Regions from separate parts of the Paenibacillus sp. NMA1017 genome, predicted to be linked through region 4. Evidence: riboswitches for the same ligand, from Rfam matches in the RefSeq annotation. Region 4 holds a riboswitch; each other region holds the start of a gene.

Region 1 (5,625 bases), on a different contig from region 4:
TTTTTTAAATCTTCTTCTTCCCGCTGGGCAAGCTGTTTCTGCAGTTCAGAGGTAGAAGTAGCTTTCGATTTTAAGGGTTGTGACACTTGTTCTTTATTTTTGCCCATATCCATGGATTGTGACGACGGATTTGCGGCCGAGTGATCCAGCACGCCAGTGCCGCCACTAAAAGCTGCACTCAGGGATTGAGCCATAGTTTCAAATTTTTTGGCGTCGAGCGAGCTCATACCGAATAAGACAATGAAAAGAGCCAACAGAAGGGTCATTAAGTCGGAATATGGCAACAGCCAGCTTTCGTCAGCATGCTCTTCATGCGGTTCATGTCTCTTTTTACTCACTGGAATCGCCATCCTTCTGGGTCATCGTAGCCCGTTCGGTCGGAGTCAGGAAGATCGTCAGTTTCTGACTGATGGCAATCGTCGATATCCCCGATTGAATGGAAAGCAGACCTTCGACCATCATTAATTTAAGCTCCACTTCTTTTTTGGACAACCGTTTCAGCTTGTTGGACATCGGATGCCACAGGACATAACCTGTAAAAATACCGAGCAACGTCGCAATGAAGGCTGCTGCAATGGCATGAGAGAGCTTTTCCATGTCACTAAGGTCGGCTAGAGCGGCGATCAGACCTACAACCGCACCGAGTACCCCGAGCGTTGGAGCGTACATACCGGCTTGGGAGAAGATCAGCGCGCCAGAGCGATGTCGATCCTCGGTAGCATTGATATCCTCCATCAGAACGTCCCGTACGAATTCCTGATCATTGCCGTCAATAATCATTCGCATGCCGCCACGCATAAAGGGATCGTCGATTTCCTCTACCTTGGATTCCAAGGCGAGCAGACCTTCACGACGGGTAATAGATGCCCACTCGGTAAACGTACCGATGAGCTCTTTGCGGTCTAACAGTTTTTGTTCGGTGAAAATAACCTTGAACAGCTTCGGAATCCGTTTGATTTCTGCCATCGGGAAGGCCATAAATATACTCGCTGCCGTTCCGACGAAAATAATCATGTAAGCAGCGGGATTATTGACCAGATTGACGACCGGAGCGCCTTTTAAGATCATCCCGACGACCAGTGACAAAATCCCGAGCACAAGTCCGATAATGGTTGAAATTTGCATGATACACCTCATCCATGAGAATAGATTTTGAATCCTTTCATGCCGCCGGGGTCGTCCTTGCCCCAAGCGCGTCATTACAAGACGGATTATAGTATTTATCGACAAAACTCTCTTTTTTGTTAAGTGCGAATTTCCGGTATAATAAGGTGATTATGTATTGAATGGCGGAACCATTGGAGGAAATGGCATGGGAGTAAAGCATGGGCGTGAGTATGAACAAATTTTGAACGATTTGACAGAGGCTGTGGGACGCATCCCAGATAGCTATGAATTTTTTGAGATGGAAGCAGAAGATTGGGACAGGCTGGACCCAGCGGGACGTCAGGAAGTCAATGAAGCTTTGGCAGAAGACTTATTTTATGCACTGGGTACAGAGCCCACAATCACTGTAGGCAGTGGCGTTGTGATCTATGAGCCGGAGCAGCATCGTATCTATGTACTCATTGGGGACGAGGAGCTGACGTCAGTCCCTTTGATTTGAGGTCCGTCTTATGGATTTATCAACGGGGCCGTGGTAATATGTACACCAATATATCGTAGTTTTGGCCGTATTTAAGCGGTCGAAAGGCTTCCGTATAAACGGGGAGGAGTTCGTAACATGCCTTTTACACAAGAAGAGATTGAAGCACATCTGGAGAAACTGGAGGGCTGGGAACTGGAGGAAGGACGTTGGATCGTTCGGAAATATAATTTTTCCAGTTTTATGAAAGGGATTGCATTCGTGGATGAAGTTGCCGCTATATCTGAAGCATTCAATCATCATCCATTTATTACGATTGATTACAAGACCGTGACTCTACGTTTGACCTCTTGGGACGACGGCGGTATTATGGCCGTGGATATTAAGGAAGCCCAACAATATAATGAAGCTTTTGAAAAAATGCGCAGCAGTCATTGAGCTTGTAATGATCTGTCGTATGATGATAAAAGCGCCTTCGCTATACAACATCGCGGTTGTATGCCGAAGGCGCTTTTATCATAGAACCTGGGTTGGGTGCTCGGGACGATATACCATACAATAAAATGGTTTTTTGCCATCGGGAGTCTGGCGTTCATAGGTATCTGTAAGCTCAAATCCAGCCGCCTTGTAAGCCCGGATAGCGCGCCCATTCCAAGTGAGCACCTCTAGATCAATTTCATTCTTCGGATTGCGTCGTTGGGCTTCCTCTGCAATGGCACGGACAAAATCAGCGCCTTTGCCATGTCCGCATCTTTCAGGATGCATTCCAAGACCTAGCCGTGTCACACCAATCATAGGAAAATATTGAGCAAATCCCGTCAGCTTGTTCTCTTCATCCAGTACGGCAACATATTGCTCTTGGCGAAGCGCGGGACTTCCAAATTCGACTTCAAGCGCCTTCATTTGTTCCCAGGGGAGCCAACCGTATATATTATAAGGTGGATCATAGCGCCACTCACAGATTGCAGCCGCTTGATGCTCGTCCATCGGTACGATCCGATAGTTGGATATTGAGGCAGGCATGTGTTCCATCCTCCTTTTACAGGTACTTCAATCATTAACAACAGATTGTAGACAAGTTGCAGGGGAATGGCAAGCGTGTTTATTTCAAACCCAAGTCGGTTATACATTCAATAAGAAGGAATTACTGCTCATATGCTCCCCCAGCGGTGACGGTAAAACCGACGATGTTCGCTAAAACTGAAACCTTTTGTGGCTTCAGTTCGTCAGTTATGATAATAATTGCTGATGGTGTGGACATAAAAAACCGCAATTCGATTCCGGCCAGAATCAAATTGCGGCTAGGGTTAGCTTGCTGTGCGTTAGTTATTCTACGTTATCGTCATCAGGAATTTCTGAAGCTACAGAATGGTAAGCGTCTGTGCTCATAATTCTTTTTGCACCGACATAGCGGTTAGCGTAATAATTTTCGTTCAGTGAGCTAACTACTACACCACGTGAAGTCGAGGAGTGGGCAAATTTCCCTTCACCTACGAAGATACCTACATGGGAAATGCCTCTTCCTGTGGTGTTGAAGAACACCAGGTCCCCAGGTCTCATTTCATCGCGGGATACAGAAGATCCCATTTTGAATTGTGATCCGGATTGATGCGGAAGTTTAATTCCCAGTTTGTTGAATACATACATTGTGAAGCCGGAGCAATCGAATCCCTCGAGTGTAGTGCCTCCGCTTCTGTAGCTCGTTCCTTTGGCATCTTGAATGACCTGGTCCATCTTAGAGTCTGCATATGCACTGCCGCCACCGAATGTAAAAGATGTAAAGGCAATGGCAAGACCCATAGCTGCGATCGTTAGCTTCTTCTTCAAAAAAAATATACCCCTTCCAATGCCTGCGAGGTTAGCTTAAGGATTCGGTAGAAGGTTCCCCTATGACCACTCTGTTGCGAGATCAATTCACCCAAACTGGTTCCCCCGCTTCCTAGGTGCCAGGAATTAGGCTTAACTTAAGATGTGCACCTTGGAGAGCAGTATTCACAATAACGATATTTTTGAGATAAAGGTTACAATAAAGATTACAAAGTTGTTACTATCAGTTCACTGCGATTATTGTAACAAAGACGGCTGGCTTTGGCAAATGTTTCATTGCAAAAAGTTACAAAAAAAATCTGCTCCTAATGTCCCAGGAACAGATCTTGTTAACAGTATTCAGTTATGTGTCGTTTGCGCGGGTATGAATCAAGGTTTTTCGACAGACGGAAATGAAGTAAAAAACATAAAGGCAGGGATTAGCTTCTATTGGAGATATCGGTATGCCATAGTCTGTACTGCGAACTGATATGCCACAGCCTGACCAGACTAGTAACAAAATGATACGATTGCTGGAGAATGAGCGCCAGCATACCAGTCCAAATCATCGCCACGGTGCCAAATAGACCGAAGACCAGCAGCACACAAGCACCGAGCAAAAGAGATATACCGACAGCTGGGAGGAGCTGGCGAAAGAAGGCGAGCAGGGACGATAGTATGGCGTGACCACCGACAGTACCCAGTTGCATATACAGGATGCACTGCCGAATGAACCATCCGTATGCCATCCATCCCATGGCATAGGGCAACAAATGCAGCAGGTAAGAGGGAGATTGAAGCGTACCTGCTACAATAGGGTAGAGTCTCGGTACTATCCAAAAGGCGGGAAGCAACAGCAGTCCCAACTCGATGATGTAATACAACAGCGACGACATGCCATGGCGTTTCATACCCTTGAAAAAGGACAGGCTTTGCGGTTCAGTCGCATCGGTATGCAGGCTTTGATATATTCCGGCTCTAATGAAGGGAGTGATCAGTATGCGTAGTACAGTCGCCCCTAGCAGTATCCACAAATACACATGTACTTCCCGGCTGTCCATCAGAGCAATCTGGCTCTCCATCCAAAACAAGGTCTGTCCCAGCTCGTTTTGACCCTGATCAGGATAACGAAGCAATAGCGGGATAACGGCAGACTGCACCAGCCGATAGAGAAACACCCCCCATAGTAGTCGATACAGAAATAAAATGATAACGATATAGAATCGTATGCGCACCAGCGCCCAGCCCTCTTTTATAACAGTCCGCATCTATAGACACCTCACCATGACAGACTTCCAAGCAGTGTCTCCAACAGCTTGGTTACACTTACACTCCAACGGGTTTGTTGCTTTTCGTCCAATTCGGCTTTTAGGCTATTGTTAATATGCTTGTTCTCCAGTGCAATGGTATATAGAGGATCAAGGGTTACATAGGAAACGGGAGAAGTACTTTTGATCCGAAAAGTTGTGCTTTTGCCCGCGCCGTCCCAAGCCTTGAATATCGTTGTCCCATCCTTGAAGGTAAATTGGACGGGAATCTTGGGGTAATCCGCCCCTTTTTTGCTGACCGTCACGACGGCTTCATATCCATTCTCCAGCTTGTGGTTCGTGATATGATCCACTGAAAAGTCTGCCATCTGGCCGTCATATACATACTGTTCAAAATAGTGGCTCCATGAGCGTCCGGTGACTCTCTCCACGATACGTTGAAAATCCTGGGAGGACGGATGCTTGAATCGGTACGTCTGTACGTAGGTCCGCATAATCCGATCCATTTTTTTCATACCGACCTGACGTTCAATGCCCCGTAGTACCAGCTTGCCTCGAGAGTAGGCATTTTGCGCGTACTCAGCAGCCGAGCCGTACTTCCATGACTCACGGTTTAGCGGCTGTGGGGAGGCTACCTGTCCCGATTGTAATGGCAAGTTGGGGGTAAGCCCATATTCTTGCTCCATAAGCCGCTCCTCTGCATAGGAGGTGAAGCCTTCATCCAGCCACGGCTCCTCAAATTCATTATTGGCTACCATTCCATAGAAATATTGATGTCCAATCTCATGAACTAATGTCCGTTCCAGACTATAGCCAGGATTCAGATTACCCGCAGCAGCGGCCGTGATGAGTGTCGGATACTCCATGCCGCCAGCTCCATTGCCTAATTTGGGTGGAACGACGATGGACAGGGTGGAATATGGATAAGGCCCGTACCATTTGCTGTAGTAGGAAAGAGCGGCCTTC
Region 2 (5,625 bases), on a different contig from region 4:
CCGCAGGTTTTGGACGTATTACACACTAACGGCATCAAAGCCACCTTTTTCATCGTCGGTCACCGTGCGGAAAAGCATCCGAGGATCATACGCCGTATAATCCGTGAAGGTCATGCTATAGGAAACCATTCCTATACTCATCCAGATTTTAGGAAGGCCACACCAGAACGCTTTCGCAACCAGATTACAAAAACAGAACGTATTTTACAAGCCAGCGCAGGTTTTCGCCCCAAGTTGATTCGTCCACCCTACGGCGAAATCACCGAGCCTCAAATCCAGTGGGCACGTCGTCATGGCTACATGATTGTCAATTGGAATGTAGACTCTCTCGATTGGAAGGGATTAAGTAAAACACAAATTCAGCGCAATGTGATTCCAGCTACCGGGCCGGGCTCCATTATTTTAATGCACGCAGGTGGAGGTCAAAGTTCTAACTTGCAAGGCACTGTGCAAGCTCTGCCGGGTCTAATTCACTCTCTAAAAGCTAAGGGCTACAAATTTGTGACAGTCCCCCTGCTACTCCACACATCGGAACGGAAATAACTATATGTTTATGATTCAGCTACAAGCTAAAGCAACGTAAAAAGGCTGTCTTACCAGCAGAAGTATTCTGCTCGTCAAGACAGCCTTTTTTTACGGATAGGACTGATAGGAGTCCGATCTAGCTATATGTTGTAAGATACAGGTATTAAGTTTACATAATATATATTATGTTTAATTAAACCGTATATACTACAATGCTATTTATCAATAACGTACAGCTTCACATTTTGAAAGCCAAAGTCGTTCACAAATGATTTGTTGCCAGGAATGAAGATATCAATCCGCTTTCCTGTAATGGCGCTACCCTGATCGCGAGCGACAGCTACAAAAGAATGATCCGGCAAACCAGGGTGAGAATAGCCCGTAACCAGCACTTTCGTGCCCATCGGAATGACGTTCGGGTCCACCGCAATTGTACCTAGTTTAAGCGGATTACCGTAGTAGTCCACTGCTCCCCATTTACCATTCTCATCGGCTGCGGCAGAATACGCTGAAGCCTTAACGTCAACTATTTTGCTATAGTTGAATGTTTTGCCCCACGCTTCAATCGTTGGCCCCTCATTCGCTGGTGCTTTCTCCGTAAGAAGCTGCGGCTGCGAATCCGAAGCTGCCTTCACACTTTTTTCGCCAGGCACCTTAATTTGCAGACCTGCATATATATTGTTGGAGGCAATGTTTGGGTTCGCCTTCGTTAGCTCGTCTACCGATACTCCATAACGTTGAGCAAGCAAAAAGAAGGTATCGCCCTCTTTCGCAGTGTGAAGCGAAGCAGCATCCGCTATTCCTGCCGTCTGTGCCAGCCCTGCAATAGCTGCGGCAAGCACCGCAAATTTCATCGTTTTACCAATATGTTTTAGATGTTTCAAAGATATGTACCTCCTCTGTTATGCCTACGGAGTTAGCTGTCGGATTCGGACTCAGGAGAAGCCCTATGCTTATGCAATTCACCCCTAGGCATATTCCACATCGTCTTATGACGTATCGGAATGACTGCCGTTGTTACGTCCCCCGCACTTCCCATAGTTTGGGCCCAGCATTCAGCGTGTGTCATAATCGCATGCTGTCCCGGTAAGTTTTGGCTTACTGCATAATATCACAATTTTGTAACCTTATCCGCATGAAAATGTTGGGAACCTTGAACATCATACTATACTCGTTACAATTTTGTCACCAAGAAATCGATATTTGTTACGAAAATATGGGGAAATGGTGACAAAAAGAAAAAAAGCTCTCCGTCAAACGGAGGGCTTTTTTTATAGCTCATATCAGCATTTTCTTACAACACTTTGGCAAGAAAATCACGGGTCCGATCATGGCTTGGAGTGCCAAATACCTGCTCTGGTGTACCTTGCTCTACAATTTGACCGTTATCCATAAAGATGATTCGATCGCCTACCTCGCGGGCAAAGCCCATTTCGTGCGTCACGATTACCATGGTCATGCCGCCTTCGGCGAGCTTCTTCATTACATCCAAAACCTCTCCAACCATTTCAGGGTCCAATGCAGAAGTGGGCTCATCGAACAGCATTACGTGCGGCTGCATGGCCAAAGCACGCGCAATCGCAATACGTTGCTTCTGACCACCAGATAACTGGTTCGGATAGGTATTCTTCTTATCCTCGAGCCCCACAGTACGCAAGAGTTCTAATGCAATTTTTTCCGCTTCCTTCCCTGACTGTTTTCTAACCTGCGTCGGTGCAAGCGTCAGGTTCTGCAACACTGTTTTGTGTGGGAACAGATTAAAATGCTGGAACACCATCCCCATCTTCTCCCGGGTTACATTAATATTGTGACCACGAGCTGTAATCGGCTCATCCTCAAACAAAATCTCCCCTTCTGTCGGCTGTTCCAACAGATTCATGCAACGTAAAAACGTACTCTTCCCCGAACCGCTGGGGCCGATGATAACGACAACTTCTCCTTTGGCGATATCTATATCAATGCCTTTTAAAATCTCATTCTTGCCGAACGATTTACGCAGTTGTTTAACGGTGATCACTGGCTCTCAACTTCCTTTCCCATAAACCCAGCAGCTTAGATAAGCTGAATGTCATTACAAAATAAATAGCGGCTGCGATTACGAACGGACTTAATCCTTCGTAGGTAATGTTCTTAATGACCTGGGCTTGATACATAATATCCACCATCCCAATGGTCGAAATAATGGATGATTCTTTAATGATCGTAATAAACTCATTACCTATAGCAGGCAAAATAGATTTAAATGCTTGCGGCAAAATGACATGTCGCATAGCTTTGCCGCGTCCCATACCCAACGAACGGGCAGCTTCCATCTGTCCACGGTCTACTGCCTGGATACCTGCACGGAAAATTTCAGCCAGATATGCCGAGCTATTCAAAGACAATGTGATTATACCAGACTGGAGTGGAGTAAAATTGACACCCAACGTCAAAGCAACCCCGTAGTGAATGATCATGAGCTGCACCAGCATAGGTGTGCCACGCAGGATCTCTACATAAGTGGTACCTAACCACTCAATGATACTTATACCACTCATCCGCAGCAAGGATACGATCAGACCAATGATAAATCCAAACAGTACTCCGAGTGCAGACAGCAACAATGTGTAGCCGATACCCGTAGCGTAAAAACTGCGGTATTTCCAAAAAATATCTACGATGTTATTAGAAGAAACCTGTCGATCTGCAGAGAGCGCGCTCGCTTCTGTGGAAAACTTCTCAATCGACCCGTCCGCTTTCAGGCGAGCCAACGTTTTATTTACAGAGGCAAGCAATTCTGCGTTCCCCTTGCGTATACCTACAGCTGTTTCTGCTCCGGCATCCTCAGGCACCGCCTTGGCAAGTGTTACGGTACCATCTAACGTGTAACCTTTAGCAACCGTATCTTCGATCACAACAGCGTTGATACGCTGGGTCCGAAGCTGGAGTACCAGATCGGATATTTTGTCCAGTGAGGTTACAGAGGCGTTGGGCACTTTTTGAGCAATTTCTTCCTGAATACTCCCTTTTTGTGCGCCAATCTTCTCGCCTTTCAAAGCAGCCATCGTAGGATATTTGTCTTTATCCTCTGGACGTACCATAATGACTTGCTTGGAGCGATAATATACATCTGAAAAATCAATGCTTTTTCTGCGCTCATCCGTCGGTGTCATACCGGACAGTACCAGGTCTACGCGACCACTTTGCAGAGCAGGCAGCAAAGAGTCAAAACTCATGTCCTCAGGAACCATCTCCGCACCCAAATCTTTGGCGATTTCCTTGGCGATTTCCACATCGAATCCAACAATAGTATCCTTACCGTTAATGACTTTATGAAACTCATACGGCGGAAAGTCGGCACTCATGCCCACTACAAGTTTTTTCTGTGGCTTTGCTTCCGTTCCGTATGCATTGAGCATGGGAAGACCAGTCAACAGCAAGATAACCGCCGTCAAAACCAGGGCGGTAAAACGATATGCCTTTTTCAATCTTTTTTTCTCTCCTTAAATTCTTTATAATAAATAAGATTGTGTCATTATAAATGAATATGCATGATTATGCAATGAATGTTATAGTACAATTTCAGCATACCTAACGCAGTACCTACATTACAGCTCATATAAAGGAGTTATTTAGCATGGATTTTAAACAGACCATTCAAAAGACAATTGAGCAGCATGCCCCACGGTTTAAGGACATTTCGTTATATATTGGGGCAAATCCTGAACTTGGAAACGAGGAATTTCTGGCCGCTGCCCGTTTAAAAGAAGAACTGATTTTTCACGGTTTTGAGGTCCAATCACCCGTATTAGGCATAGAAACAGCCTTTATTGCAACTTACAAAGCTGTAAAACCTGGACCGGTTGTCGCTTTTCTGGCAGAATATGACGCTCTAAAAGGTCTAGGACACGCCTGTGGGCACCATCTGATATGTATGATGAGTACCGGAGCTGCCGTCGGCCTCAAGTCGATCATCGACGAAACTGGTGGAGAAGTGCGGGTATATGGCACACCTGCCGAAGAAACACGTGGTGCAAAGGTCCCGATGGCCGCTGCCGGGTTGTTTGATGATTGCGACATAGCGCTTATGACGCATCCTTATGACCGTTACGAAAAATCAGGCAAATCGCTGGCGATTGATGCTGTGCAATTCGAATTCTTTGGTCAATCTGCCCACGCGGCCGCCAGCCCGCACGAAGGCATCAACGCGCTGGACGCTGTGATTCAAACGTTCAATGGCATCAATGCGTTCCGTCAACAAGTGAAAAGTACAGTGCGTATCCATGGGATCATTAATCAGGGTGGGCAAGCAGCCAATATTATTCCTGACTACGCCTCTTCCCAATTTTATGTGAGGGCCGCTACACGTCAAGAACTGAACTCGCTGACTCGCCGTGTTATTCAAATTGCTGAAGGAGCTGCTTTACAGGCCGGGTGTCGTTTGGAGACCTCCAACTATGAGACTTCTTATGATGAAATGGTCACAAACCGTGTACTTTCCGATGCGTTTACCGCAAATTTGGTGCAGGCTGGCATTTCGCAAGAAGATATAACGGAAGGCGAAGATCACGGCTCCATGGATATCGGAAATGTATCGCTTCATTGCCCTGCTATCCATCCTTACATTCAAGTTATTGACGAGAAGCATGCCTTACATACACCAGAATTCCGCGATTTGGCGATGCAGGACCGGGCCATGGAAGGAATGCTGCTGGCTGCGAGAACTTTGGCATGGACTGCTTGCGATGTAATCACGAATCCTGAACTGCTAGCCCAGATAAAAAAAGAATTCGCTCTGCTGAATAACGAACGCTAAATCTTAATTACGTGTTCTTTCAGAAAGGAGTAGTCAGCCATCATGGATAGTATGAGTAACTTTTGGACCTTGTTTATTGTGGTGGGCCTCATCATTTTTTGGTTTATATTCCGTGCAATACGAAGGAATCGGGGAAACAGAAAAACACGGCGCCGGAATGCTTTTTTCCTCAGCTCCCCTCCTCCTTCTTCCCTCACGCAGGAGCGTCATCCAGAGATTACGGAGCTGATGCAGCTACTGGAGAAATCCATTCCCGTCTCCTATGCTCATAGCGTAAGGAATCGTGTAATGGAAGCCCACCCAGA
Region 3 (5,625 bases), on a different contig from region 4:
AGATGACGCATATTCATAGAGCACCTGAGTTAACCCGTGATAGCCAGGGTTAGTGACCGCATCGTATCCCCAATGACTCATAAACGCAAGCGCAGTTGGGGCGAGAATGAGAAACGGATGTACCAAAATGGCAATCGCGATCAGCTTCATTTCCTTGCCTTCAATTTTCCTTCCCATAAATTCTGGAGTTCTCCCGACCATCAGTCCGCATATAAACACACCCAGAATCGCATACATCAGCATATTCATCAGTCCGACACCCTTGCCGCCAAAAATGACGTTTAGCATCATTTCTCCCAAAGCAGCCATGCCACCCAGCGGAGTTAGTGTATCATGCATATTATTGACTGAACCTGTCGTTGCCGCTGTTGTGACCGCAGTGAATAAAGCCGATTGTCCAATGCCGAAACGAACCTCTTTCCCTTCCATGCTTCCCTGAGAAGCATCCACACCCAGTGTCTGGATTAACGGATTACCTGTCTTCTCAGACACATACGTAATGGATAGAAAAATAAGAAACAATACCATCATGGAGCTAAAAATAATCCAGCCCTGCTTACGATTACGAGCAAACAATCCAAAGGTATACGGCAACGAAGCCGGCATTACCCACATTGCCAAAATTTCCAGCACATTCGTCCAAGGACTTGGATTTTCAAAAGGATGCGCAGAGTTAGCTCCCGCATAACCGCCCCCGTTCGTCCCCAAATGCTTGATGGACTCCAGAGAAGCAATGGGTCCCATAGAAATCTGCTGCTGTGTTCCGCTCAGCGTCGTAATATCCGCCGTAGGCTGTAGTGTCTGCGGTACCTTCAATCCAACCAGCACCAGCGTAAGCACAAAGGCCAGCGGCAGAAAAATCCTTATGATGGCTTTAATAAAATCCTGAAAGAAATTGCCCATCCCTTCACCGCGCCGCGTCAATCCTCTCATAAAAGCCGCAGCAACCGCAAAACCGGAAGCAGCCGAAGTGAACATCATCATCGTGACGAACGCCATCTGTGTCAGATACGTAAGCCCGCTTTCTCCGCTATAATGTTGGAGATTCGTATTCGTCATAAAGCTGATTACTGTATTAAAAGCTAGTGATGCTTCCATATTACTGTTTCCAACCGGATTACCGGGAAGCATTCCCTGTAAACGCAACAGCAAGTAGCTGATCGCCACAAGAACGACATTCGTTGCAATGAAACTCATAACATACGTAGTCCAACGCATGCTCTCCAGCTTCTTCAATCCTACTACCTTATAAATCAGCTTTTCTGTTCCGCCAAAAATCCGATCCGTCCGATTGGGTTCATTCGAGAATACGTGATACATATAGGTGCCCACTGGCTTTACCAAGAGCAGCAATATGACGATCACAATTCCAATTTGAAGCAGCTCCATCCTCTATTCCTCCTCCAAAATGCTCCTACGTTTGGAACAACAGACCTGCTTCAGAGCACCAAACATGTGCACACGTTTGCGAAAACCTGCTACTTATGATGCTTACCATTCAGATCTGTTGTTCCACCCGCTCTATCCCCTATAGCTAACTAGAACTTTTCAGGGTTCAGGAGTGCGTAGATTAAATACATAAATACAATAGCCGTAAGCCCAAGTATAACGATCATCCTCTTCGTCCTCCTTTAGAGGTCTGCGCATCACACCAGCGTACAAACAGCAGTATCACTCCATAACTCACAGCCATGACGAGCAGCATGTATATATCCATCATGTTTATACCCTCCGTTCGGTCCTTAGATCGCCATTCTTATTTCATCATAAAATCATAAAACAACTATGTTATAAGTGCTTATCCGTTCAGCAGAAAACCCACCTCTCCGTTCAATGTGTAGATCACATGGTCCGCTCCCAATCCCCGATAAATTCCTTGTGGATTACAGCCGTGCGTAATAACATAGATCGATTCCGATGTTAGTGGCCGACATATTTGCAGGAAACGGCAAGTCAGATTCAAGCTGTTCTCGAACAAATACACACTACCAATTTCTTTTTTTGGAAAATTCCATTTTCCCGCTTGCATGGTATTGATGCGGACAATGTGCTCCACACCCATTTTTTTGAGTTGTCGTTCCTCCTGGGCGCTATTCGTGAGAACTGCAAACGCCAATTTTTTGAAAATAAGCAATTTCACAAAACTTCTGCCCGCTTCATTCGGTGCAGTGACAATAATTAACCGACCTTCCATCAGTAGCTCCTCTCCCGGTATAAAAAGACAACAAAAAGAAGCCGAAGGAAAAAGGCTTTCCTCCGGCTTCTTACATATCCATGATAAAATAAACCATGGCTGCACACGGCGGTTTGTTGCCTCTCCCTGTACGCTTACGAGGTTAGCTGTCGGATTCGGACGTGAGAGTCGCCCTATTTCTGGCACTTGACCGGAAAATTCACCCCATGAGACACACGGCTTCCGAAGCCGTACAGTCTCGATTGGTTCCCCCGCTTTTGCAACTGCAAAATTCAGCGCTATAGACATTTCGTTGTTGCTTCATTCAAGTTAATTTGAAATTACGTCTTGAATCATACACCCGCGCATGGAAGACTGTAAAGCATAACTGCGGGGTTATAAATCGGCCTTTAGAGCATAGAAGATTAATAATAACGCTTACAATACAATTATGCTTCTCACAGCTCCTTCAATCTCTGTTTTTCATCCCTTTTTGAAAATGACAAGCATGTCAATATTGGCGTAAGGTAAGGCGTTATTGGCCTTTTTTTGTAAAAAGAGAAGAAAATACGCTATATGTACCAGCTAAACACCGATTGAACCTGCTTTTATAAGAAGAAACACCTTAATTCGCTCCATTTGCGTTGCGATTTACTGTTTTGAACAAAATTCGATTTTACAGCGGCTGAAGGCTTAATACAGCTTTTCCAGACTTGCAACCCTTCTTTAAATTGCCTACAATTTAATTGCAGAATATCGAATTAGAAGGGATACCATAATCGTTTATGAATACGGCGCCAAAACCCTGCAAGGAAAAGAACTCCCTTTGGGATTCCCCAGCAACCAATTCGCCAAACAAGAGCCGGGTTCCAGTGAGGAAATTTCGGAGTTTTGCCAGATCAACTACGGGGTTACCTTTCCGATGTTCGTCAAGACAGATGTCAATGGTGATCAGGCACACCCTTTATTTCGCTACCTTCCCCACACCGCTCCAGGCGTATTAGGTGTCCAGAGAAAATAAAGTATTAGACTGGTCCCAGCTATAAGAACAGCGGTAGTCTTGGACGAGAAAATAAAGTCCTAGACTGCCGCTGCAATATTGAGCTAACGTTCTCCGTTAGTTGAATCCCAATCCTCTATGAAATATATTAATGATAGCGTGTTTGAAAGGACGAATCAAATGGCTAAAGAATTGTTTACGATTGGACACCTTGCTGAAAAATGAAGAAGAACATATTGAGTGGCTGCGTTTCATTAGCTGTTTGCGGGAAACGGGTTTGTCCATTTCGAAGTTGAAGAATTTTGTAGCACTCACTTACTGCCAAGCGACTTATATTTCATGTTTAATCCTACCAAACTAGCAGCAGTCAATCTGTTAGTGAGAGGCCGTTACTTTAATGTCATCCAATTTCGAAGGCTTAGGCTGCTTCAGTGCAAGGAAGGCACTTTGGGAGAGAAAATAAAAAAAACAGACATTATCATGGTCTGACCAAGCGAGAATTAAGTGCACGAATGGGAGTTGATGAAAAGACAATTCATAACTGGGAGCTTAACAAGACCAGCCCTAAAACTCAAAATCTAGATATGATCCACAAGTTTATAGAAATCTTTGCGAACTATGACATACAGTAAAATTGATGCTATAGCTTGTAAAAATATCTTTTTTTTTGATTCTTTATCTCGATTTCTGTTTTTAACAAACCAAGCTCCTGAATCTCCCCTAGGGAAAAATTCAAGAGCTTGTTCAATAGGTGCCGATGATCAAACGATCCGTACTCCCGGCGGTGCATCCACGCTTAAATCGATGTTTCCGTCATCGCCTTTGGCCCACTGGACCTTGATGGCTCCTTTCGGAGTGATGACCTCGCCCTTCGCCCAGTCCAAATAACCGGGAACCGGGTTGACGCGAACACTTGCATATCCCGGCTCCGCCGGTCTTACGCCCAAGATGACAGACGGAAGCTCATACAGGACGACCGCCCCCCATGCATGACAGTCACTGCGTTCGCTGACATCATCTTCCACGAGCGTCGTGAGCTTGTTCTTCAGCATATTTCTCCATAAGCCCCATAATTCATCGGTTCGTTCATAGAGTCCCACCTTCTCCAGCGCCCGGAACAGATAATATGCCATTGCCACGGAACACTTGGCCATGTGCTCATCGGCCAAAGCGATTTCCATCAGCCTGCGGGCTTCAGGGCCTGTAACCACATCCGTCAATACGGCGAATACTTGCGCGTGCTGGCTGTATTCCTCAAATCCCGGGCCGTCCTGAATCAGGCCGTCCTTGCCTGCACAGTGAGCGAGCACGGCACGTTTGATGCCTTCAGCTTTCTTCAGGAAACTTGCCGCCAAATCAGGCCGATTTGAATAACCGGCCAAATCCGCCGCCGCTTGCAGCCCCATCCGGTATAACAGCGAGTCGAAGGTGACGGGACCGTAACGAATCGCGTTCGGAACCCCTCTGTCCCAGGTCCTCACCCAATCGACGAAGGACCAATAGGGATCCCCCATGCCTCCCTCCGAAGTTTTCATCGTCAACCCGGTTTCATCCAGGCGATCATCGAAGAACCTGAGCACTCTCTCCACGGAAGGCAGCAGCTTCTCGACCAGCTTCCGGTCACCGAAATACATCATATGATCGTGAATCATTAAAATGTAGTAAATGGAGAACCCGGGGATCACGTTGGGGCCGGTAGAAGGATAGCAGCTGTTCGTCAAGCCGTCATAACGCTGGGATCGGAAAAAATCGTCGATGCACTTTGTCGCCAGCCGATCATCCGCGGCGATGGCATAAGTGAACAAAATTTGCGAGCGCGAGTCCATCGCATATTGCAGTTGCTCGTAATACGGGCAGTCCTCATAGGTTTCATGCATACAAAGACGCAAAGTCCGCTCACTGATGTCCCAGATTCCGGACAGCGAAGGATCAGAGGCTTCCGCCTTCGTCTGCACATCGAGCGGGTATCCGGTCTCGCGATAGCCCAAGCGGACGATCGTCAACGGCTCCGCTCCGGTTTCGACGGCCATTTGCACAAACCGGAAGGTCCGAAACCAGAAGGGCTCGTATTCTTCGGGCCGCTCCACAGAACCGAAGCCACCGATTTCGTATTCATCCGCCACGCCCGGCAAATAGCCGCTTTGGAAATCGGTGCGATCTCCCTTGAAGAAAACCGCAGGACGGGCCGCCTGGTCATCTACAGGGTAAACATAAGCTTCCGCACAAAGAACGGAAAGCTTGGCACCTCTTCCTCCGGCAAATGCCATCTCCAAAAATCCGGTCGTCTCCGCCCCGGCGCTAATCTCCACAACAGCCTTTGTACCGGCCGGAATCGTTAACGCTTCTTCTTCTCCGATCAGTTTCTCCCATGCCTTAACATCGGTTTCCGGCGTTCTTGCGCATACCACGCTATCGAAGCTTCGCGGCTTCTCAAACATAAAGGGGATCGGTC
Region 4 (5,625 bases):
TCTCGCCGTTTAAAATAATATAAGTGTCATGATTCGACAAAATTTTCTCTTTTCTGATATTTACTATACCAACGATTCCCAAAACAGTCAACCTTAAAAATGTAGTAACAGCCTGGTTATGCAAAAGTATTTAGATTAAAGAGCTTTACCCATGTGCATTGCCTTATTTTATTGATGATTTATTCAGTTTGTCGATTTGGAAATGTCGAAAAACTATAATTCGACATATTACGACAAAGAATGTCGAATGAGGGAAATCATTTAGGATTTTATTGTATTTTAATCCATTATTCCGAATATTAAAGGAGCTGATATCTTGCACCAGCCACTCAGTGAAGAAAAAGTTTTTAAAGACCCGGTACATAATTACATCCATGTTCAGGATACTGTGATATGGCGGTTGATCAACACGCCGGAGTTCCAACGTTTACGGCGCATACGGCAGTTAGGCACATCGTATCTTACGTTTCATGGAGCAGAGCATAGCCGGTTTTCACACTCATTGGGCGTATATGAAATTACGAGAAGTATTATTTCTCAATTTGAACGTGGAGATTTCCCAGATTGGCCGAAGGAGGAAAGGCTGGTTGCTCTGTGTGCAGCTCTATTGCATGATGTGGGGCATGGCCCATTTTCTCATTCAATTGAGGAAGCCTTTCATATGAACCATGAGGATTGGACATGCCGCATTGTACTGGGAGACACGGAGATCAACGCCGTGCTACGGCAAGTCGACGAGAAGCTTCCACAAAAGGTGGCTGCGGTTATAGCCAAAACGTATGATAAGCCGATTGTTGTCAACTTGGTAACCAGTCCGCTAGATGCCGATCGTATGGATTATTTGTTGCGGGATGCTCATTCGACAGGTGTCAACTACGGCACGATTGATTTGGATCGTATTTTACGACTGCTGCGTCCTCATAATGGGAGAATTGTTGTGAAGGAATCAGGTATGCATGCAGTAGAAGATTATTTAATGTCACGCTATCAGATGTATTGGCAAATTTATTTTCATCCTGTAACACGCAGCTCGGAAATCCTTTTACGTAAAATTTTCAAGCGAGCAAAGGAATTGTTTAAAAACGGATATGAGTTTGGTTTTCTGTTGGACCCGCTGCCGGATCTGTTGAAAGGAGAGCTTACAGTAGAGCAGTATCTGATGCTAGACGAGTCATTGATCCAGACCGTATTTAGCCAGTGGAAACGAGAAAAAGACAAGATTTTAAGCGATTTGAGCAGCCGGTTTATGGACCGTAGATTGTATAAATATGTAGAGATTGAAAATATGGATACAGATACCATTGACAGTATTCGGGAAGCTTTGAAAGAGGCTGGTTTGCACCCTGAATATGATTTTGAAATTGATTTCCCGACAGATCTTCCTTATGATGTGTTTCGGCAGGGTGGCTCGACGGACAACCAGATTTTACTGCTTGGACGTCAGGGCGAGGTGAGAGAAATATCCGAAGTTTCGGAAATTGTGCGCTCAATAAGTGGTATTCACCGAGGAAAATATCATATGTATTTTCCCCAGAATAAATTGAACGCGGTAAAAGACAGGCTTCCTGCCGAAATAAGGAATTATTTTGTCAAAGAATAGACAACTATATAGAAATGTAAGTAAAAAAAGGAGATGAAAACCTTGGATTTATTCGACACTCATACTCACTTGGATGCGCCACAATTTGACGAAGATCGTGAAGAAGTTATAGCACGTGCTGTCGAATCAGGAGTAACGCGGATGATCAATATCGGATTTAATCGTGAGACCATTCCATCCACTATGAAATTGGCCGAAACGTATGATTTTATTTATGCGGCAGTTGGATGGCATCCGCAGGATGCGATTACAATGCAGGAGGGCGATTTAGAATGGATTGCATCGTTATGCAGTCATAAGAAGGTTGTAGCCATCGGAGAGATCGGTCTGGATTATTATTGGGATACATCACCGAAGGATGTGCAGCATCGGGTGTTTCGAAGTCAAATTGGTCTGGCTCGTGAGCTCAAAATGCCCATTGTTATTCATAACCGGGATGCCCATGAAGATATTATTAGGATTTTGCGCGAGGAAAAAGCGAGTGAGATTGGCGGAGTCATGCACTCCTTTTCGGGTAGCTGGGAGACCGCTAAAATGGTGCTGGATATGGGATTTCACCTTTCCTTCGGTGGTCCAATAACGTTCAAAAATGCCAAGCAGCCAAAAGAGGTGCTCGCACAGGTGCCGCTGGATCGTCTACTCATTGAAACGGACGCGCCCTACCTGACGCCGCATCCGTTCCGTGGGAAGCGAAATGAGTCTTCACATGTGAGACTGGTAGCAGAGGCTGCAGCCCAAATCAAGGGAATTACAGTGGAGGAATTAGTGTCAATAACGACCCAAAATGCCTTGGAACGATTTGACATTCAATGAAAAAGTGAAGAAATCAATCAAAATAAAGAGATAGACGAAGCTAATCATGAATTTGTTGCAGGAAACTCGAGAATATTACAATATTTTAACCGAATATTTTAAAAAATGTACTTGAAACCTGCTTTACAACATGCATAGAAACAGGATATCATCTTTTCAGTGAATTGTTGTTTGAATGTAAACATCAACAAGTCATTTCATGAACCAGTCTCGCTGAGTCCCTTTTACAGGGAACGGGGGAACCGATATGGCTTACAGTACGTCCGGCGTATGCAAGAAGAGAATGTCTCTTCCGCTAGCCGGCTCGACCGAAATTCTTTTCCCGGATGGGATTGAACAGGTGGAGGGGCCGTATTTCGATTTCTTTCTGGGTCTTCGGGGTGAATGTGAAGGCGACCGCCATGAGCGGTTGACCCAAGCTAGGGCGACTCTCTACGTCCGAACCCGACAGCTAACCCCGTAAGCGTAACAAGAGAGAAGCCATCTCGTGCATGAGTTTTCCCGCATATTCACACATGCCGGAAGCCACGAAAGAGCTCTCTAGTCTCTTTCTCTGGCTTTTTTTGTTGTGAATAAAAGAAAATCTGTCATCATACTGTGGTTAAACAGGGGAGGACAGCATGCCGCGAAGACGGGTACATGGTGCAGGACAGTCGCAGTTTGGGCTTGTCTTGTAGAAAATCTGTTATAGTCACGTCAAATCTCAACTATGTCTTACTCCAGACGGCGGGCTATGTAAGGAGGACGGAGGAAATGGGCATTTTCCAAAAAGAGGAGACCCATGAGTCACGCTCATCCAGCATGTCTTACGTATTGCGTTGGAAGCAAGAGAATGTGCGCCAGGCTGCCTTGGTTGCTATTTTTCTAATCGCGCTAACGATTATGATTTCAATTCTGATGTACACGCAATCAAAAAAACAAGTCTTTTTTGTCATCGATGGCAAGGCATCTGCGGTAGAAACCCGGGAATCCAATCTTCAAGATTTGCTGAGCGAGCATTCCATTTCACTTCAGCCGCATGATACAGTTTCCATGCCGCTAAATGGAGCAGTACAGGATGGGGATCGCGTAGTGATTAAACGTGCCAATCAAGTTAAAGTATCTTCAGGCAATGAGACGAAAAAGCTGTACACAACAGAAAATACAGTAGAAGGTGCCATTCGTACCTCGGGCTATAAATTATCGTCAACGGATAAAGTTTATCCTGCGCTAGATGCTTCTGTTTCGTCTAACATGGACATAAAAATCGTCCGTGTGAAGAAACAGCAGGTCGAACAGAAAAAACAGGTGCCTTATCAGATCATCAAAACGGCCGATCCGAGTCTTTATAAAGGCGATAATCGGATCATTCAAAGCGGCAAATCGGGTGTGGTAGTCCAGCACGTTCAAAAGGTATATCATGATGGAAAGTTGGTATCCAAACAGCTGGTTAACAAGGAAGTTGCACAGAACCGTGTGGATAAGGTCATTGCGGTAGGAACGAAGAAAAAACCGGTCGTTCTGGCTGCTTCCGTCGGTCCCAATGATGCGGTTAAGGCAACAACGGTTAGTTCGAGCAGTGCTGTACGCAAAGCAGGCGTCAATTTCAAATATAGCAAAGTTTTACAAAATGTCTCCATGACGGCGTATTCCTCACAGGAGCCAGGTATCGGTACACGTACTGCATCCGGCACGCGCGTCACGGAAGGACGCACCATCGCTGTCGATCCGAGTATAATTCCAATCGGCTGGTGGGTGTATATCGAAGGGGTGGGCTTCCGCCGTGCGGAGGATACCGGTGGTGCCATTAAAGGCCACAAAATCGATGTGTATTATGAGAGTTTGAGCCGAGCCAACCAATTTGGTCGTAAGCACGGTAAAACCGTATATGTTATCGGACCGGTAAAGCCTGAAATCAACTAAAACAGGTTGTGTATGTTGAGGGCAATGCGATAGTATTAACAACATAGTTATACCATGCTAAGAAGAGGATATCCTCTTCTTATTTTGTTTTCAAAAACAGGGAAAGATAAATATAGCTTGCTGTGTAGCAGTGGAGGGAAACGCAAATGATCAAGGAAGTGATCGTGGTAGAGGGTCGGGATGATACGGTGGCCATTCGCCGCGCTGTTGAAGCGGATACGATAGAAACTGGCGGCTCAGCCATTAATAAAATGACGCTGCGTAAAATTGCATTGGCGCAGGAGCGGCGAGGGGTCATCATTTTAACCGATCCCGATCATGCAGGGGAGCGCATCCGTAAGATTATCGCTTCCAAGGTACCCGGCTGCAAGCAGGCCTTTATACCCGAGGCAGAAGCGACGCGCAAAGGAGATATTGGCGTGGAGAATGCCTCGCCGGAAGCGATCAGACACGCTCTCGCACGAGTTCATACGACAGTAGAAGGCGCCGACCCGCTGATTGAGTGGGCGGACCTGATTGATGCTGGACTCATCACCCACCCCAATGCTGCTGCACGCCGTATGGCCTTGGGGAATGTGCTGGGTATTGGTTATTGTAACGGAAAGCAGCTACATAAACGGCTCTCTGTATTTCAGATCAGTCGTGAGGAATTTGCCGGGGCGCTGGCACAAATTGAAAGTGAAGGATTGTGATATCCGTATGACAGGGATTCAAGATATAGCAACACCGCGGCGTACGAAGGAAATTATTCAACGGCACGGTTTTTCGTTCAAAAAGAGTTTGGGACAAAATTTTCTGATTGATCAAAATATTCTCAATAAGATTGTAAATGCTGCCGGTTTGGATGAGACGAAGGGCGCACTTGAAATCGGTCCTGGGATTGGCGCTTTGACCGAGAAGCTGGCCCAATCGGCCAAGGTAGTTACTGCTGTCGAGATTGACCAGCGGCTACTGCCAATTCTCGAAGAAGTGTTGGCCCCTTATGAGCATGTGAAGGTACGTCATGGAGACGTGCTAAAGCTGGATTTACGCGAGGTGTTTGCAGCCGATTTTGCAGACGTGAGTAAAGTAAGTGTCGTGGCTAATCTGCCGTATTACGTTACTACACCGATTCTGATGAGGCTGCTGGAGGAAAAGCTCCCACTGGAGAATATTGTCGTTATGATCCAAAAAGAAGTGGCTGAGCGTATGGCTGCGTCTCCTGGAACGAAGGATTACGGCAGTCTGAGCATTGCAGTGCAATACTACAGCGAACCAGAATTAGTCTGCATTGTGCCGAATACAGTATTTATTCCCCAGCCAAATGTGGA

Evidence for each region. Region 4 has a riboswitch for cyclic di-AMP ahead of AC5ELV_RS24220 (resuscitation-promoting factor). Riboswitches for the same ligand answer to the same signal wherever they lie in the genome.
Region 1: linked by a shared signal. The riboswitch ahead of AC5ELV_RS25285 (C40 family peptidase) and the one ahead of AC5ELV_RS24220 (resuscitation-promoting factor) in region 4 are both predicted to bind cyclic di-AMP.
Region 2: linked by a shared signal. The riboswitch ahead of AC5ELV_RS21365 (3D domain-containing protein) and the one ahead of AC5ELV_RS24220 (resuscitation-promoting factor) in region 4 are both predicted to bind cyclic di-AMP.
Region 3: linked by a shared signal. The riboswitch ahead of AC5ELV_RS04655 (hypothetical protein) and the one ahead of AC5ELV_RS24220 (resuscitation-promoting factor) in region 4 are both predicted to bind cyclic di-AMP.

Annotation. Positions count from the first base shown of each region.
Region 1 is NZ_JBZXYR010000019.1:14,096-19,720, forward strand. Features, by position in the region: gene motB (flagellar motor protein MotB) at 1-338, opposite strand, end outside; gene motA (flagellar motor stator protein MotA) at 331-1,125, opposite strand; gene AC5ELV_RS25270 (hypothetical protein) at 1,313-1,606, shown strand; gene AC5ELV_RS25275 (4a-hydroxytetrahydrobiopterin dehydratase) at 1,724-2,023, shown strand; gene AC5ELV_RS25280 (GNAT family N-acetyltransferase) at 2,102-2,608, opposite strand; gene AC5ELV_RS25285 (C40 family peptidase) at 2,912-3,412, opposite strand; cyclic di-AMP (ydaO/yuaA leader) riboswitch at 3,418-3,555, opposite strand; gene AC5ELV_RS25290 (hypothetical protein) at 3,832-4,659, opposite strand; gene AC5ELV_RS25295 (M1 family metallopeptidase) at 4,671-5,625, opposite strand, start outside.
Region 2 is NZ_JBZXYR010000011.1:17,497-23,121, reverse strand. Features, by position in the region: gene AC5ELV_RS21370 (polysaccharide deacetylase family protein) at 1-543, shown strand, start outside; gene AC5ELV_RS21365 (3D domain-containing protein) at 741-1,409, opposite strand; cyclic di-AMP (ydaO/yuaA leader) riboswitch at 1,416-1,584, opposite strand; gene AC5ELV_RS21360 (amino acid ABC transporter ATP-binding protein) at 1,820-2,542, opposite strand; gene AC5ELV_RS21355 (ABC transporter substrate-binding protein/permease) at 2,529-3,992, opposite strand; gene AC5ELV_RS21350 (M20 family metallopeptidase) at 4,142-5,320, shown strand; gene AC5ELV_RS21345 (UCP032817 domain-containing protein) at 5,363-5,625, shown strand, end outside.
Region 3 is NZ_JBZXYR010000001.1:1,010,455-1,016,079, forward strand. Features, by position in the region: gene kdpA (potassium-transporting ATPase subunit KdpA) at 1-1,389, opposite strand, end outside; gene AC5ELV_RS04650 (potassium-transporting ATPase subunit F) at 1,539-1,616, opposite strand; gene AC5ELV_RS04655 (hypothetical protein) at 1,799-2,194, opposite strand; cyclic di-AMP (ydaO/yuaA leader) riboswitch at 2,310-2,482, opposite strand; partial or broken gene AC5ELV_RS04660 (glutathione peroxidase) at 2,949-3,179, shown strand; gene AC5ELV_RS04665 (helix-turn-helix domain-containing protein) at 3,605-3,805, shown strand; gene AC5ELV_RS04670 (alpha-L-rhamnosidase-related protein) at 3,935-5,625, opposite strand, start outside.
Region 4 is NZ_JBZXYR010000015.1:80,423-86,047, reverse strand. Features, by position in the region: gene AC5ELV_RS24230 (HD domain-containing protein) at 317-1,600, shown strand; gene AC5ELV_RS24225 (TatD family hydrolase) at 1,643-2,413, shown strand; cyclic di-AMP (ydaO/yuaA leader) riboswitch at 2,615-2,895, shown strand; gene AC5ELV_RS24220 (resuscitation-promoting factor) at 3,167-4,315, shown strand; gene rnmV (ribonuclease M5) at 4,462-5,007, shown strand; gene rsmA (16S rRNA (adenine(1518)-N(6)/adenine(1519)-N(6))-dimethyltransferase RsmA) at 5,015-5,625, shown strand, end outside.